DNA from 3 places in the Agrobacterium sp. CG674 genome. Region 1 is predicted to be linked to each of the others. Evidence: riboswitches for the same ligand, from Rfam matches in the RefSeq annotation. Region 1 holds a riboswitch; each other region holds the start of a gene.

What was found. Region 1 has a riboswitch for thiamine pyrophosphate ahead of thiC (phosphomethylpyrimidine synthase ThiC). Riboswitches for the same ligand answer to the same signal wherever they lie in the genome.
Region 2: it holds a riboswitch for thiamine pyrophosphate, as region 1 does, so the genes downstream of both, thiB (thiamine ABC transporter substrate binding subunit) here and thiC (phosphomethylpyrimidine synthase ThiC) in region 1, are expected to answer to the same signal.
Region 3: it holds a riboswitch for thiamine pyrophosphate, as region 1 does, so the genes downstream of both, ACQZ51_RS12745 (hydroxyethylthiazole kinase) here and thiC (phosphomethylpyrimidine synthase ThiC) in region 1, are expected to answer to the same signal.

What each region holds. Positions count from the first base shown of each region.
Region 1 is NZ_JBNWDZ010000005.1:324,829-329,554, reverse strand. It holds gene thiS (sulfur carrier protein ThiS) at 1-90, opposite strand, end outside; gene thiO (glycine oxidase ThiO) at 59-1,054, opposite strand; gene thiC (phosphomethylpyrimidine synthase ThiC) at 1,056-2,879, opposite strand; TPP riboswitch at 2,984-3,095, opposite strand; gene ACQZ51_RS16320 (acyl carrier protein) at 3,263-3,514, shown strand; gene ACQZ51_RS16315 (acyl-CoA dehydrogenase family protein) at 3,514-4,695, shown strand; gene ACQZ51_RS16310 (amino acid--[acyl-carrier-protein] ligase) at 4,700-4,726, shown strand, end outside.
Region 2 is NZ_JBNWDZ010000005.1:206,070-210,795, reverse strand. It holds gene ACQZ51_RS15825 (thiamine ABC transporter ATP-binding protein) at 1-203, opposite strand, end outside; gene thiP (thiamine/thiamine pyrophosphate ABC transporter permease ThiP) at 200-1,819, opposite strand; gene thiB (thiamine ABC transporter substrate binding subunit) at 1,838-2,851, opposite strand; TPP riboswitch at 2,890-2,998, opposite strand; gene ACQZ51_RS15810 (ABC-F family ATP-binding cassette domain-containing protein) at 3,076-4,726, opposite strand, start outside.
Region 3 is NZ_JBNWDZ010000004.1:72,135-76,860, forward strand. It holds gene telA (telomere resolvase TelA) at 1-42, shown strand, start outside; gene iolG (inositol 2-dehydrogenase) at 164-1,156, shown strand; TPP riboswitch at 1,236-1,338, shown strand; gene ACQZ51_RS12745 (hydroxyethylthiazole kinase) at 1,404-2,141, shown strand; gene thiE (thiamine phosphate synthase) at 2,128-2,787, shown strand; gene thiD (bifunctional hydroxymethylpyrimidine kinase/phosphomethylpyrimidine kinase) at 2,784-3,584, shown strand; gene ACQZ51_RS12760 (Lrp/AsnC family transcriptional regulator) at 3,587-4,048, opposite strand; gene alr (alanine racemase) at 4,174-4,726, shown strand, end outside.

The sequences.
Region 1 (4,726 bases):
CCAATCACCCTCATAGTCGAGGCTTGCCAGAAGCTGAGACAGGGTGTCGGCGCTGAGATCATGCTCTTGCCCATTGACGAGAATTTTCATGGGAAACCTCCTTATCTCCAAGAATATCTGCGGCCTTGATGGCCATGGCGGGTGAAAGCAGAAAGCCGTGACGGTGCGCACCATTGATGAACAGCGTATTTCCGCTCCGGGTGACGGACGGGAGATTGTCCGGAAAGGCGGGGCGGATGCCGGTGCCGGTCTCGACAATCTTGGCTTCCGCAAAGGACGGATGAAGCGCATAGGCGGCGTTGAGAAACTCCATCATCGACCGCGCCGAGATCGGACCCGCATCCTCGGTTTCGATCATGGTCGCACCCACCATGAAACGCCCCGGCTCACGCGGCACGACATAGAGAGGGATGCGGGGATGCAGCAGACGCACGGGGCGCGAGAGCGCGATATCAGGCGTGGCAAGATAGAGCATCTCACCCCTGACACCGCGAAGCTTTGCCAGCGAACCGAGCTGAGCATGGCCCGTGCAATCGACAATCCTGTCGAATCCCGTTTCAGCGATGGCGTCTCTACCCAGATGAAAAGCCACGCCCATCGACATCAGCCGCTGCTGCAACGCGGCGATGGCCAGTCTTGGATCAAGATGACCTTCGCGCTCGAAGAAAAGCCCATGGCGGAAGCGCCCACCAAGATCGGGCTCCAATGCGGCAATCTCCTCCTCGCCGACGCTGCGATGCTGGCTCGTGCGCGCGGCAAACCGGGCAAGTTCCGATTTGTCGCGTGCCGGGGCAACGACCAGCGTGCCGTTGCGCACGACCAGACCCGGCGTTGCCTCATCCCACCAGTCCAGCGCGGAACACCCAAGCCGGATAACGGCCTCATCGGCGCTTTCCCGCTCGCACCAGGGCGCCAGCATGCCACCGGCATACCAGGACGCACCGTGCCCCGCCTTCGCTGCGGTGTCATGCATCTCCACCGACAAACCGCGCCTGGCCATTTCCAGAGCGGCCGTCAGGCCCATGACGCCCGCTCCTTTGATGAGAATACGCATCTCACTCACCAGCGACGGGCGTATCGAGCGGCATATAGAGGCTGCCGCCCTGCTTGAATTTCTCCGCCATGGCTTCCAGCCCTTCCTTCTGCGCCTCGGCGCGGATGTCATGGGAGATGCGCATCGAACAGAATTTGGGACCGCACATGGAGCAGAAATGCGCAACCTTATGCGCTTCCTTCGGCAAGGTCTCATCATGGAAGGACCGGGCCGTTTCCGGGTCCAGCGACAGGTTGAACTGATCCTCCCAGCGAAATTCAAAACGCGCGCGGGACAGCGCGTTGTCGCGGATCTGCGCGGCGGGATGGCCCTTGGCCAGATCGGCTGCATGGGCGGCAATCTTGTAGGTAATCACACCCACCTTCACGTCGTTGCGATCCGGCAGGCCCAGATGCTCCTTCGGGGTGACATAGCAAAGCATGGCGGTACCGAACCAGCCAATCATCGCGGCTCCGATGCCTGACGTGATGTGGTCATAACCCGGCGCGATATCGGTCGTCAGCGGCCCAAGCGTGTAGAAGGGCGCTTCTCCGCAGACCTTCAGCTGCTTGTCCATGTTTTCCTTGATCTTGTGCATGGGCACATGACCCGGACCTTCGATCATCACCTGACAATCTTTCGCCCAGGCAATCTGCGTCAGTTCCCCCAGCGTTTCCAGCTCGGCAAATTGCGCGGCGTCATTGGCATCGGCAATCGAGCCCGGACGAAGACCATCACCCAGCGAGAAGGACACATCATAGGCGCGGCAAATGTCGCAGATCTCTTCGAAATGCTCGTAGAGGAATGATTCCTTATGGTGGTGCAGACACCACTTGGCCATGATCGAGCCGCCTCGCGACACGATGCCGGTCACGCGGTTGACGGTCAGCGGAATGTAGTGCAACCGCACCCCGGCATGGATAGTGAAGTAATCGACGCCCTGCTCGGCCTGCTCGATCAGCGTATCGCGGAAAACCTCCCAGGTCAGGTCTTCGGCAATGCCACCCACCTTTTCCAGCGCCTGATAGAGCGGAACTGTTCCAATCGGCACCGGTGCGTTGCGGATGATCCATTCGCGGATGTTGTGAATGTTGCGACCGGTCGAAAGGTCCATCACCGCATCGCCACCCCAGCGGATAGCCCAGACCATCTTGTCGACCTCATCCGCCATCGATGATGTGACAGCGGAGTTGCCGATATTGGCATTGATCTTGACGAGGAAATTGCGGCCGATGATCATCGGCTCGGCTTCCGGGTGGTTGATATTGGCGGGAATGATCGCCCGGCCTGCCGCCACTTCCTGCCGCACGAATTCCGGCGTGACGTAATCGGGAATGTGAGCGCCGAAACTTTCGCCATCTCGAACCAGCTTTTCCTTTGCGGCTTCGCGGCCAAGATTTTCGCGGATCGCGACGAACTCCATCTCGGGCGTGATGATCCCTGCCCGCGCATAGCCCAATTGCGTAACGGCCTTGCCGTCTTTCGCCCGCAGCGGCTGGTTTCGCACGGGAAACTCAGGCGTCAGCCTTTCGCCTGTCGCAAAGCCGTTATCCTCAGGTTTGACGTGTCTGCCCTCATAGGCCTCCACATCCCCCCGAGCCACGGCCCAGGCGTGGCGAAGGCGCGGCAAACCACCTTCGATGTCGAGGACATGTTTGGGATCGGTGTAGGGACCGGAAGCGTCATAAACCGTGACAGCCGGCTCACCCGCTGTGGGGTGAAGGGCAATTTCGCGCATGGGAACGCGGATATCAGGGTAAAGCACGCCCGGCCTGTGAACCTTGGTCGAGGCGGGAAGCGGACCTGTGGTGACTGTGGGGGTGATGGTCTTGGCAACAATGTTCATCGTGAGGCTCCAAAGCAAAAGAGTTGGAGACCCAGTTCGAGCATGAAAGACGAAAAACCACGGGCAAACGGATGTAAGACGTGATCCGTAGCAGCCAGGCTGCTTTTTGCGCGTGTGCACCGTCCCTACGCCAGTATGAACTGGATCAGGTTCAACGGGTCACTGCGCATCGTAGCAGTATCTCAGCCCCTTGACGGGACACCCCTGGTGAATGCGCCAATGAGAAACCCGTGGGCACGATTTGTCAAGGCGTTACCAAATTTGCGCCGAAATCAAACGTCGTCACAAGAAATTAACCTAGCCGTTTATTCCAATTTTATTTTTTACAACGTAATTCCGATATTGAGCTATGATCGCGCCTACTCGACTGGAGACTACTTGAAATGAATTCAATTATTCGTGAAATACTTTCGAAATTCGGTCAACTTCCTGTTCCCGTTGATACAATCGCAGATGAAGCAGATCTTTACGCTGCGGGACTTTCTTCCTTTGCCTCGGTGCAGCTGATGCTCGGACTGGAAGATGCTTTTGATATCGAGTTTCCAGACAGCATGTTGAACCGAAAATCTTTCGCCAGCATTTCCGCAATCGAAACCACCGTAAAAGCCATTCTTGATGGAAAAGAGGCTGCCTGATGGACCTGTCCGTGGCCACAAGTGACGCAACGCTGTCTGTTCGAGCAAAGCGTGTGGCCGCAATCGCTGCACGATACGCAGACGATGTCGATCAAGCGGGGCGCTTTCCAAAAGAAGGGATCGCTGCCCTTCGACAAGAGCGCCTGCTTGGCATTCAGGTTCCCGTCCATCTGGGCGGCGAAGGCGCAAGCCCAAGCGAAATCACCGATGTCTGCTGCACGCTGGGGCAGGCCTGCTCCGCGACAGCAATGATCTTTGCCATGCATCAGATCAAGGCATCGAGCCTTGTCGAGCATGGGGAAGAAAGCGAATGGCACAGCGCCTTCATGCGCCGCATGGCCGATGAGCAATTGTTGCTGGGTTCGGCAACCACGGAAGGCGGCATTGGCGGAAATCTGCGCAACTCCATCTGCGCGATTGACGTAGATGGCGACCATTGCCGTCTTGAGAAAGACGCGACAGTCATTTCCTACGGCAGCGAAGCCGATGCAATCCTGATCACCTCCCGCGCTCATGCCGATGCTGCGCCAACAGACCAAGTGATGACGGTGTTCCTGAAACACCAGTACAGCCTTGAAAGAACCCATGTCTGGAACACGCTCGGCATGCGTGGCACCTGCTCCGATGGCTTTCTGTTCAAGGGAGAAGCACCGTCGCAGCAGATTTTCCAGAAACCCTTTGCCGAAATCGCCGCGCAGTCCATGCTTGCCACATCGCATCTTTTCTGGAGCGGCGTCTGGTACGGCATTGCGGCTGATTCTGTTGCCCGTGCGCAGGCTTTCGTTCGCGCTGCGGCCCGTAAATCGCCCGGTGTAGCGCCTCCTGGTGCAATTCGTCTGGCAGAGGTTTCCAACAAGCTGCAAATCGTCAAATCGAACATCATCGCCGGTCTCAGGGCCTACGACCAGACCAAGGACTACCCTGAGACACTCATGTCCATGGCTTTTGCCATCGCCATGAACAATGTGAAGATCTGCTCGTCCGAAACCATTCTGGAAATCATCAACCATGCCATGCTGATCTGCGGCATCATGGGCTACAAAAACGGGACGCCTTACAGTCTCGGCAGACATTTACGCGATGCGCATTCAGCGCAGCTCATGATTTCAAACGACCGCATATTGGGCAATTCTGCCAATCTCCTGCTCGTTCAGAAGCAGGACATCAGCCTTTTGGGATAAGACCATGGACATGCAGACTTCCTTTCTCGAT
Region 2 (4,726 bases), 120 kb from region 1:
TCCTGTCCCTCGATCAGCAACTTCCCGCGGTCCGGCGCTTCAAAGCCCGCGACGAGATTGAGGAGTGTGGATTTCCCCGATCCCGATGGACCGACAATCGCTGTCACCTTGCCGCGCTGAAAGCGGCAATCCAGCGCAAAACTCTGCTGGCCGAGCCTGAGCTGGATGTTTTCAAGGCGGACAGCAATATCGTGCAGGGTCATGCGATGGCTTTCGCTGGCTGACGGGAAACGCCCCCGGCGGCGAGGACGAGACAGATGACGCCAAGGATGACGGCGTAGCCCGCCGCATCATTGGTCCGGTAACTGCCCATATTGCTATAGACCAGCCAGGGCAATGTGGTGAAGTTTTCCGAGCCGAACAGGGCAACGGCACCGAGATCGCCGAGCGAAAGCGCCATGGCGAATGAAAATGCCGTCGCAACCGATCGCCATAGAACCGGCCAGTCAACGAGGCGAAGCCGGGATAGACCTGATATCCCGAGACTGGCAGCCAATCGCCCGCTGCGGGTCTGATGGGCGATGAATGCAGGTTCCAGCACCCGCATCACGAATGGCAGCGCCATCAGCATGTTGATGATGGAGGCAAGGATCGGCGCAAATGTCGATACATCGCCCAGCGGTCGCAACAGCAGAAACCAGCCACTTCCCAGAACGACCGGCGGCACGAGCAGCACCAAGGCCGATCCGGCACCCATGGCCGTGAACAAAACCCGAAGCGGAGCAGCAGGTCGTCTTTGCGCAGCGATAGCCTGGCGCGCACGCACGAGTGCGACCGAAACGAGAATGGCAAGAGACGCGGACAGGAGCGCGATCAGCAAGCTTGTCATGGCAGCCTTGAGGAATGCGCTCGCAAACAGCAGCCGCGAAAGATCCGCCGTCAGTCCAGATGCGGCGACCGCGCAGAGAGGCAATGCGACCAAAACCATGGCAAGCATGATCATCGATGCATCCCACAGACGCGCCGTCCACCTCTCGCTATCGAAGCGTCGCACGGCTTTCGCCTGCGTCAAGGCTTCCGCATCGGCAGAGGGCAGACGGGCCAGCAGCACAAGCAGCACACTGGTCATGATGATCTGCATCAGGGAAAGCGAAATGGCGCGGGGTGGATCAAAGTCAAAACGCAGCGCCTGATAGATGGCAACCTCGATCGTGGTTGCCGCAGGCCCACCTCCCAGCAACAAAACGAGTGTGAAGCTCGTTGCGCAGAGCATGAAGATCAGACCGGCGACGCCCGGGATGAGACGCGCAATGGCGGGCCATTCCACAAAGCGGAACGTCGAGACGGAGCCGAAACTAAGGCTCGCAGCGATGCGCCAATATTCCCCCGGAACCCGCTCAAGCCCGGCCAGAAAGAACCGCACCGCCAGCGGCAAATTGAAAAACACATGGGCAATCAGAATACCGGACAGACCATAGATGCTGAAAGGCTGCTCTGCGCCAGCCGCCATGAAGACCGTGTTGAAGATGCCTTGCCGACCCCAAATTGCGATAATCCCGAGCGCACCGACAATAACCGGAAGTCCCATGGGCACGGCCATGAGCCGGATAATCCATATGCGACCGGGAAAATTCCGCTGTCGCGCCAGCGCCAGCGCCACCGGCAGGCCGAGGGCTATCGACAGCAGCGTAGAAAGCGAAGCTTGCCAGAGGGTGAAGCGCAATATGCGCAGCGTATAGGCATCCAGCACCTCAGCGGACGCTGTGTCGGCATCAAACGAGAGGAGCGCCGTGACGGCAAGGCCCATGAACAAAAGAACGGCAGCAAATGCCACCGTTCCACTGACAATAAACCTGCGGCGTTCGACGCGCTCGATCATGATCAAGAGCGGCCCGTCTTACTTGACGCTCATCGCAGCCAGCCATTCATCGATCCAGCCCTTGCGGTTTTTGGCAACCTCTTCCGGTGACATCAAAAACGTTTTGGAAGGCTGCACGAGCTTCGAAAATGCCTCCGGCAAGGGGGCCGATGTGGCCGCAACCGGCATCATCCAGTTGTTTTCCGGAATGGCGTCCTGAAAGCCCGGCTTCAGCATGAAAGCGAGAAACTGCTTTGCCAGCGCCTTTTCCGGCGCGTTCTTCAACATGCCAGCCACTTCGATCTGGATATAGTGACCCTCTTCGAAGCTTGCAGCCTGATAGCGATCCGTCTTTTCCAAGACCATGTGATAGGCGGGAGACGTGGTGTAGGAAAGAACCATCGGCACCTCTCCCTTGGTAAACAGGCCATAGGATTCAGACCAGCCCGGCGTCACCGTCAGCACACGGTTCTTGAGCTTGGCCCAAGCCTCCGGCGCCTTGTCTCCATAAACCGACTTGACCCACAAAAGCAGCCCGAGACCCGGAGTGGATGTGCGCGGGTCCTGTATCGCGATCTTCTGCGAGGGATCGCCCTCGACCAGTTCCTTCAGGCTCTTCGGTGGGTTCTTCAGTGTCTGCGTGTCGTAGACGACAGCGAAATGACCGTAATCATAGGGCACGAAAACGTCGTCCTTGAACCCACCCGGCACCTTTGCCTCAGACGTATCGATGCCTGATACCTCGAACAATCCCGTCTGGCGGGCCTCCGTCACGAGGTTGGTATCCAGACCCAACACCACATCTGCGCTGGAGCCTGCACCTTCCAGCTTCAGACGGTTGAGCAAAGCCACGCCATCGGCCACGCCGACGAAGTTGACTGTGCAATTGCAGGTTTCTTCGAAGGACGCTTTGACCTTGGGGCCGGGGCCCCACTCGGAAACAAAGCTCTCATAGGTGTAGACCGTCAGCACCTTCTTGTCTTGCGCATGGGCGAAACCGGGCAATGCGAAAGACGCGGCAACAAGACTATAAATGAACAGACGACGCATCAGACAACCTCCTCGAATGGACGAACGGGAAAGTGGCGTCTGGATGGAAGCCGTCTAATCCCTCCGCCGGTGTTAACCGGATCAGGTTCTTCGGGTTGGCAAATGCCTCTCAGCCCTGCCCTATCAGACAAAGCACCCCGTTAGATCTAGGCAAAGCTGTAATTGGTTGCCGCGGTATTGGCAAGATGCAGACGAGACACCCGCGCCGGGGGTGCGGCTCGCGTCCGTTAGCCTTCCATTTCCTCGCGCAGCATCTCAAGCTCCAGCCATTCTTCTTCCATGGCCTCCAGCTTTTCGCGAAGCTTCGACATTTCGTCGGCCAGCGTGTTGAAGGCTGTGGGGTTCTTGGCAAACAGCTGCGGATCGGCCATGCGCTCTTCGCGCTTGGCTATTTCGGCCTGCGCCTTTTCCATTTCCTTGGGCAGATTTTCCAGCGCGAACTTCTGCTTGAAGGAGAGTTTCACTTTCGCCTTGCCGGTGTCACCGGATGATGAGGCGGATGCTTTGCTCTTTTCCTGCTTCTCCGCCTTCTTCTTCTCGTCAGACGCGCCCTTGCGCTGCGCCATCATATCCGAGTAGCCACCGGCATATTCAATCCAACGGCCATCCGGCGCTTCGGGATTGGCAGGCGCAATCGTCGATGTGACGGTGCGATCGAGAAAGTCGCGGTCATGGCTGACGAGGATGACGGTGCCGGAAAAACCGGCAACGATTTCCTGCAGCAGATCGAGCGTCTCGATATCGAGATCGTTGGTCGGCTCATCGAGGATCAGAAGGTTTGTCGGCTTTGCCAGAATGCGCGCCAGCATCAAACGCGCGCGCTCGCCGCCGGAAAGCCTGCGAATGGGCGTGCGGGCCTGTTCAGGCTGGAATAGAAAATCCTTCATATAGCCGGTGACGTGCTTCACCTCACCATTGACCAGCAGGTTCTCGCCCCGCCCATCAGTCAGATAGTGAGCGAGCGTATCCTCAAGGTTGAGATCCTCACGCTTCTGGTCGAGCGTGGCAATCTCCAGCTTGGTGCCGAGCTTGACGGTGCCGCTATCCGGCTCAAGCTGACCCGTCAACATCTTCAGAAGCGTCGTCTTGCCCGCGCCGTTGGGTCCGACGAAGCCGATGCAATCGCCGCGATGCACGCGCAGGGAAAACGGTGCAACGATGGTGCGATCGCCATAGGATTTCGTAATCGCATCGGCCTCGACCACCAGCTTGCCAGACTCGCGCCCTTCAGCGGCAGTTGCCTGCACAGTACCCTGCGGGCCGTTGTGACCGCGATAGGAGGCGCGCATATCGCGCAACTCGCCCACGCGGCGCATATTGCGCTTGCGCCGGGCGGTTACGCCATAGCGCATCCAGTGCTCTTCGCGCTCGATGGCTTTGCCAAGCTTATGCTGTTCCAGCTCTTCTTCTTCCAGCACCTTGTCGCGCCATTCTTCGAAATGGCCGAAGCCCCGGCTGAGACGGCGCGACTGGCCGCGATCCAGCCAGACGGTGGCTGTGGAGACCTTTTCGAGAAAACGGCGGTCATGGGAAATCAGAACGAGCGCGCTGCGCGTCTGCTGCAACTCGCCTTCCAGCCATTCGATTGTTGGCAGGTCGAGATGGTTGGTCGGCTCATCGAGCATCAGAATGTCAGGCTCAGGCGCCATGACGCGCACAAGTGCTGCGCGTCGGGCTTCGCCGCCGGACAGGCTGGATGGATGTTCAAGACCCGTCAGCCCCAGATGTTCAAGCAGATAAGTGACGCGGTAGGCATCATCACCCGGCCCCAATCCCGCTTCGGCATAGGCCTGCACCGTCTCAAAACCTTCAAAATCCGGTGCCTGTTCCAGATAGCGGATGGTGGCGGACGGATGCCGGAACACCTCACCGGACTGC
Region 3 (4,726 bases), on a different contig from region 1:
ATGATTGAGGTCAACCGTATCCCCGGCATGCCGCAGGCTTGAGCCTATAACCCACGCCTTGACACCGACAAAATGCCGCTCTAGCAAGTTGGAACATATATTCCAAAATAGCTGGGGTTCGCATGTGCGTTCCATAAGCAGACAACAGGATCGGGAGGATACGATGGTAACGAGATTGGCTTTGCTGGGTGCAGGTCGCATCGGAAAAGTGCACGCAAAGGCGATTGCCTCTGACGCCAGAGCAAAACTGGTAGCTGTCGTGGATGCGTTCCCCGAGTCAGCGCAGGCGATTGCGAATGAAAGCGGCTGCGAAATCAGCACCATCGATGCGGTTCTCGCCAACCCCGATATTGATGCCGTCATCATCTGCACACCCACCAACACCCACGCCGATCTGATCGAGCGTTTCGCCCGCGCTGGCAAGGCCATCTTCTGCGAAAAGCCTATCGATCTGGATGTCGCCCGCGCAGCCGCCTGCATCGAGGTTGTCAAGGAAACCGGCGCGAAGATTATGCTCGGTTTCAACCGTCGTTTCGACCCGCATTTCCGCGCCGTCCGCGAAGCCATAGATAATGGCCGGATTGGCGATGTCGAGATGGTGACGATTGTCAGCCGTGATCCCGGCGCGCCACCGCCTGAATATATCAAGGTCTCCGGCGGCATTTTCCGCGACATGACGATCCATGATTTCGATATTGCCCGCTTCCTGCTGGGCGAAGAAATCGTCAGCGTGTTTGCAACCGGCTCTGTTCTGGTGGACCCAAGAATTGGTGAACTCGGCGATTACGATAGCGCCAGCATCATCCTGACAACGGCAAGCGGACGCCAGGCCAGCATCTCCAACTCGCGCCGCGCGACATATGGTTATGATCAGCGCATCGAAGTGCATGGCTCGCTCGGCTCGGTTGCCGCCGAAAACCAGCGCCCCGTTTCCATCGAAGTGGCAACGAAAGACGGTTACACGCGCCCGGCGCTGCACGATTTCTTCATGACGCGCTACACCGAAGCCTATGCGGCAGAAATCAAGGCCTTCATCGATTCCGTCGAGAATGATGTAGCACCTTCACCCTCTGCCCATGATGGCTTGATCGCTCTGAAACTGGCCGATGCCGCACTGAAATCGGCTCGCGAGAAAGTGCTCGTACAGATCGTCTAATACTCGCAGAGAAGACGGAGGCTATCTGCCTCCGTCTTTTAATTGTCGTTGACACCCAACACAAAAAACGACAGTTTCCAGACATTCCGAGGGGAGCATCTGACGATGCTGAGATGGCGCTGAGCCGGACCCTTGAACCTGATCCGGGTCATGCCGGCGTAGGAACGGAACAGTCGCCATTGGCCATGCTTTTCTTTTCTTCGCTCGACCTGGATCTCCGTGATGAAACGTCTGGAGTTCATTTGTTATGGCGAGTTTTCCAACGGCACAAACGGCGGCGGAGCTTCTGGCGCGGGTGCGACAACGACGACCGCGTGTCCATTGCCTGATGAACACCGTGGTGCAGAAGTTCACCGCAGATGGCATCACCGCCATTGGTGGCATTCCGTCCATGACGTCGTCCGAGGAGGAAATCGAGAGCTTCGTTTCCAAGGTCGATGCGCTGACGATCAATCTGGGCACACTGGACGCGGCGCGGCGCAGCGTCATTCGCATTGCGGTTGGGATCGCAAACGAACACGGAAAGCCATGGATCATCGATCCAGTGCACTGCGACTACTCGCCATCCCGACTAGATTTCGCGCACGAACTGATCCGACTTCACCCAACCATCGTGCGCGGCAATGCGGCTGAAATGGCCGTGATCGGTGATGTCGGCAAGGCGCTGCGCATCCAGACCGGGCCAGAAGACCTGCTGCGGGACCTTATCCGAAAGATCAAAGTTCAGAACGGCCACCCGTGGATGGCGAAGGTGACGGGCACCGGGTGCCTTTCAGGCGGCGTCATCGCGGCATTCATGGCGGTGGAGGCCGATGCGATGCTGGCGGCGGCGGCAGCGCTTGTCGTAACAGGTGTCTCGGCAGAACTCGCCGCCTTACTTGCGCGTGGCCCGGGCACATTCGAAGCCGCATTTCTGGACGCACTGAACGCCGTCACCGAGCAAGATATCTTGTCCCATGCGAGGATTGACCATGATGAAGATTGATTACCGGCTGAATGCGCTGGTCGATGCATCGCTATGTGATATTGCTCCTTTGCCGGAACTGGCAGCCGTTGCCGCCCTGCACGGCGCAACAATCATTCAGTATCGCGACAAGCATGGCTCGACCCGGCAGATGATCGAGCAGGCTACACTCATTCGAGAGGCCCTGAAGGCAACCGGCGTTCCCCTTGTTATCAACGACCGTGTGGATGTGGCGCTAGCATGCGGAGCGGATGGTGTGCATCTGGGCGCAGATGACATGGATGCCCATATGGCGCGGCGTCTCTTGGGCGACAATGCTATCATCGGCATGACCGTCAAGAACATGTACGATGCAAAACGCGTCGCCGGTTCACCGGCTGACTATGCCTGTATCGGTGGTGTTTTCGAGACCGTGTCCAAGGTCAATCCCGATGCGCCGGTCGGGCTTGAAGGCTTTCGGCTGTTGCGCGCGCAGCTGAAACGCGACCGGGCCCATATGCCAGTGGGTGCCATCGCAGGCATCTCGCTGGAGACTTTGCCGAGCGTGATCGAGGCCGGTGCCGATGGCATTGCTGTCATCTCGGCCTTGTTCCGCGCTGTTGATATTGCCGGTGCCACACAAGCTTTTCGGCATGCCGTGGATGCGGCTTTGGAGGAACGCCAATGACAGCGATTGCCTTGACGATTGCCGGTTCCGACAGCGGTGGCGGCGCAGGAATTCAGGCGGACCTGAAGACGTTTTCTGCCTTGGGTGTATACGGCGCCAGCGTCATCACCGCCATTACCGCCCAGAACACGCGGGGCGTGACCGCTGTCGAAGATATCTCCGCAACGATGATCGGCGCTCAAATGGATGCCGTTTTCTCCGACATCAACGTCAGTGCGGTCAAGATCGGCATGGTATCGCGGATTGAGACCATTGAGACCATAGCCGCTGGTCTCCACGGTATCGACAAGCCGCTTGTGCTGGACCCGGTGATGGTCGCGACATCGGGTGATCGCCTGTTGCAGGAGGACGCCATCGAGACGTTGCGCAGCCGACTGCTGCCGCTGGCATGGCTTGCGACACCGAACCTGCCGGAAGCAGCCCTTCTCAGCGGCCAGCCGTTGGCGGAAAACAATAAAGATATGATCCGTCAGGCAGAGGCGATCCTGAAGACCGGCGTTCGTGCTGTTCTGATAAAAGGTGGGCATGGCACGGGCCGCGACAGCGTCGATCTGCTGCTGGATGGCAACTCCGTGCAGGAATTCTCCATGCCACGTATTGAAACACGCAACGACCACGGCACCGGCTGCACGTTAGCGGCCGCCATTACCGCGCATCTCGCGCTTGAACACCCGCTTGCGGAAGCTGTTGGACTCTCGAAAGAGTTTCTCCACGGCGCGCTGGCTGCGGGAAAAGACCTTAAAATCGGTGGCGGGCACGGCCCTGTGCATCACTTTTATCGCTGGTGGAGCGCCTGAATTCAGCCCCTTGGCTTGGGGCTGGCGAGGGCGTTGCGGATGGCAAAGCTGGAATGAATGCGTGAAACGCCAGGCAATTTGGACAGGACTTCTTTATGAACCCTCTCGAAATCACCGGCTGTTTCGACCTCGACCCGTAGGAAATAATCAGAGCCGCCGGTCATCAGATAGCACTCACGTATCTCGGGGTATTTACGAACGGCGCTTTCGAACCGATTGAGAAAATCTTCCGTCTGCCGGTCAAGCGTGATCTGGACAATCACCGAGATGACTTCGCCACCAGCCGCACTGCCCGTCAGCGCCGTGTAGCCTCTGATAACCCCTTCCCGCTCCAGAATATCGACCCGACGCAGACAGGCGGAAGCCGACAAACCAACCTCTGCGGCAAGCTTGGCATTGCTGATGCGGGCGTTCAATCTCAGCACCCTGATGATATGGCGATCGGTAGCGTCCAAAGCTGACATGAAATCATTCCGTTCTCTCGCTGAATATTGCGCGAAATCAAATTTCTTCGAACAATCCACGTACCAAACTGCAGAAATTCGATGATCGTTGCAATACCATCTTATAAAATAACAAGGGAACTATGATGGACATGACGATCAGTCGCCAAACGGCGAGTGGCGGTGCCAGCGGTTATCTGACCATAGATTTGGGCGCGCTTCGCGAAAATTATCTGACACTGAAACAGCTCGCTCCGAACTCGATGACCAGCGCGGTCGTCAAGGCCGATGCCTATGGTCTGGGAGCCGATGTCGTGGCCCCCGTGCTTTACGATGCGGGATGCCGCCACTTCTTCGTTGCCCACATCGATGAGGGAATTTCGCTGCGCAGGCGCATTGCGGGTGACGCTGATATTTTCGTTCTGAACGGGCTCCAGCCCGGCAACGAGATATCCTGCGCGGACATGTCGCTGACGCCCGTCATCAACTCTCTGGAGCAACTGGCGCAGTGGACCGCTCATGCGAAAAAGCTGGGCAAGACGCTGCCCGCTGCCCTTCAGTTTGACACCGGCATGTCCCGGCTTGGAATGGCGCCGTCCGAAGTCGAGGCCCTGCGAAATTCGCCCGAACTGCTGGATGGCATCGCGATCACCTTTATCATGAGCCACCTGGCCTGCGCAGACGAGCCTGAGAATGCCG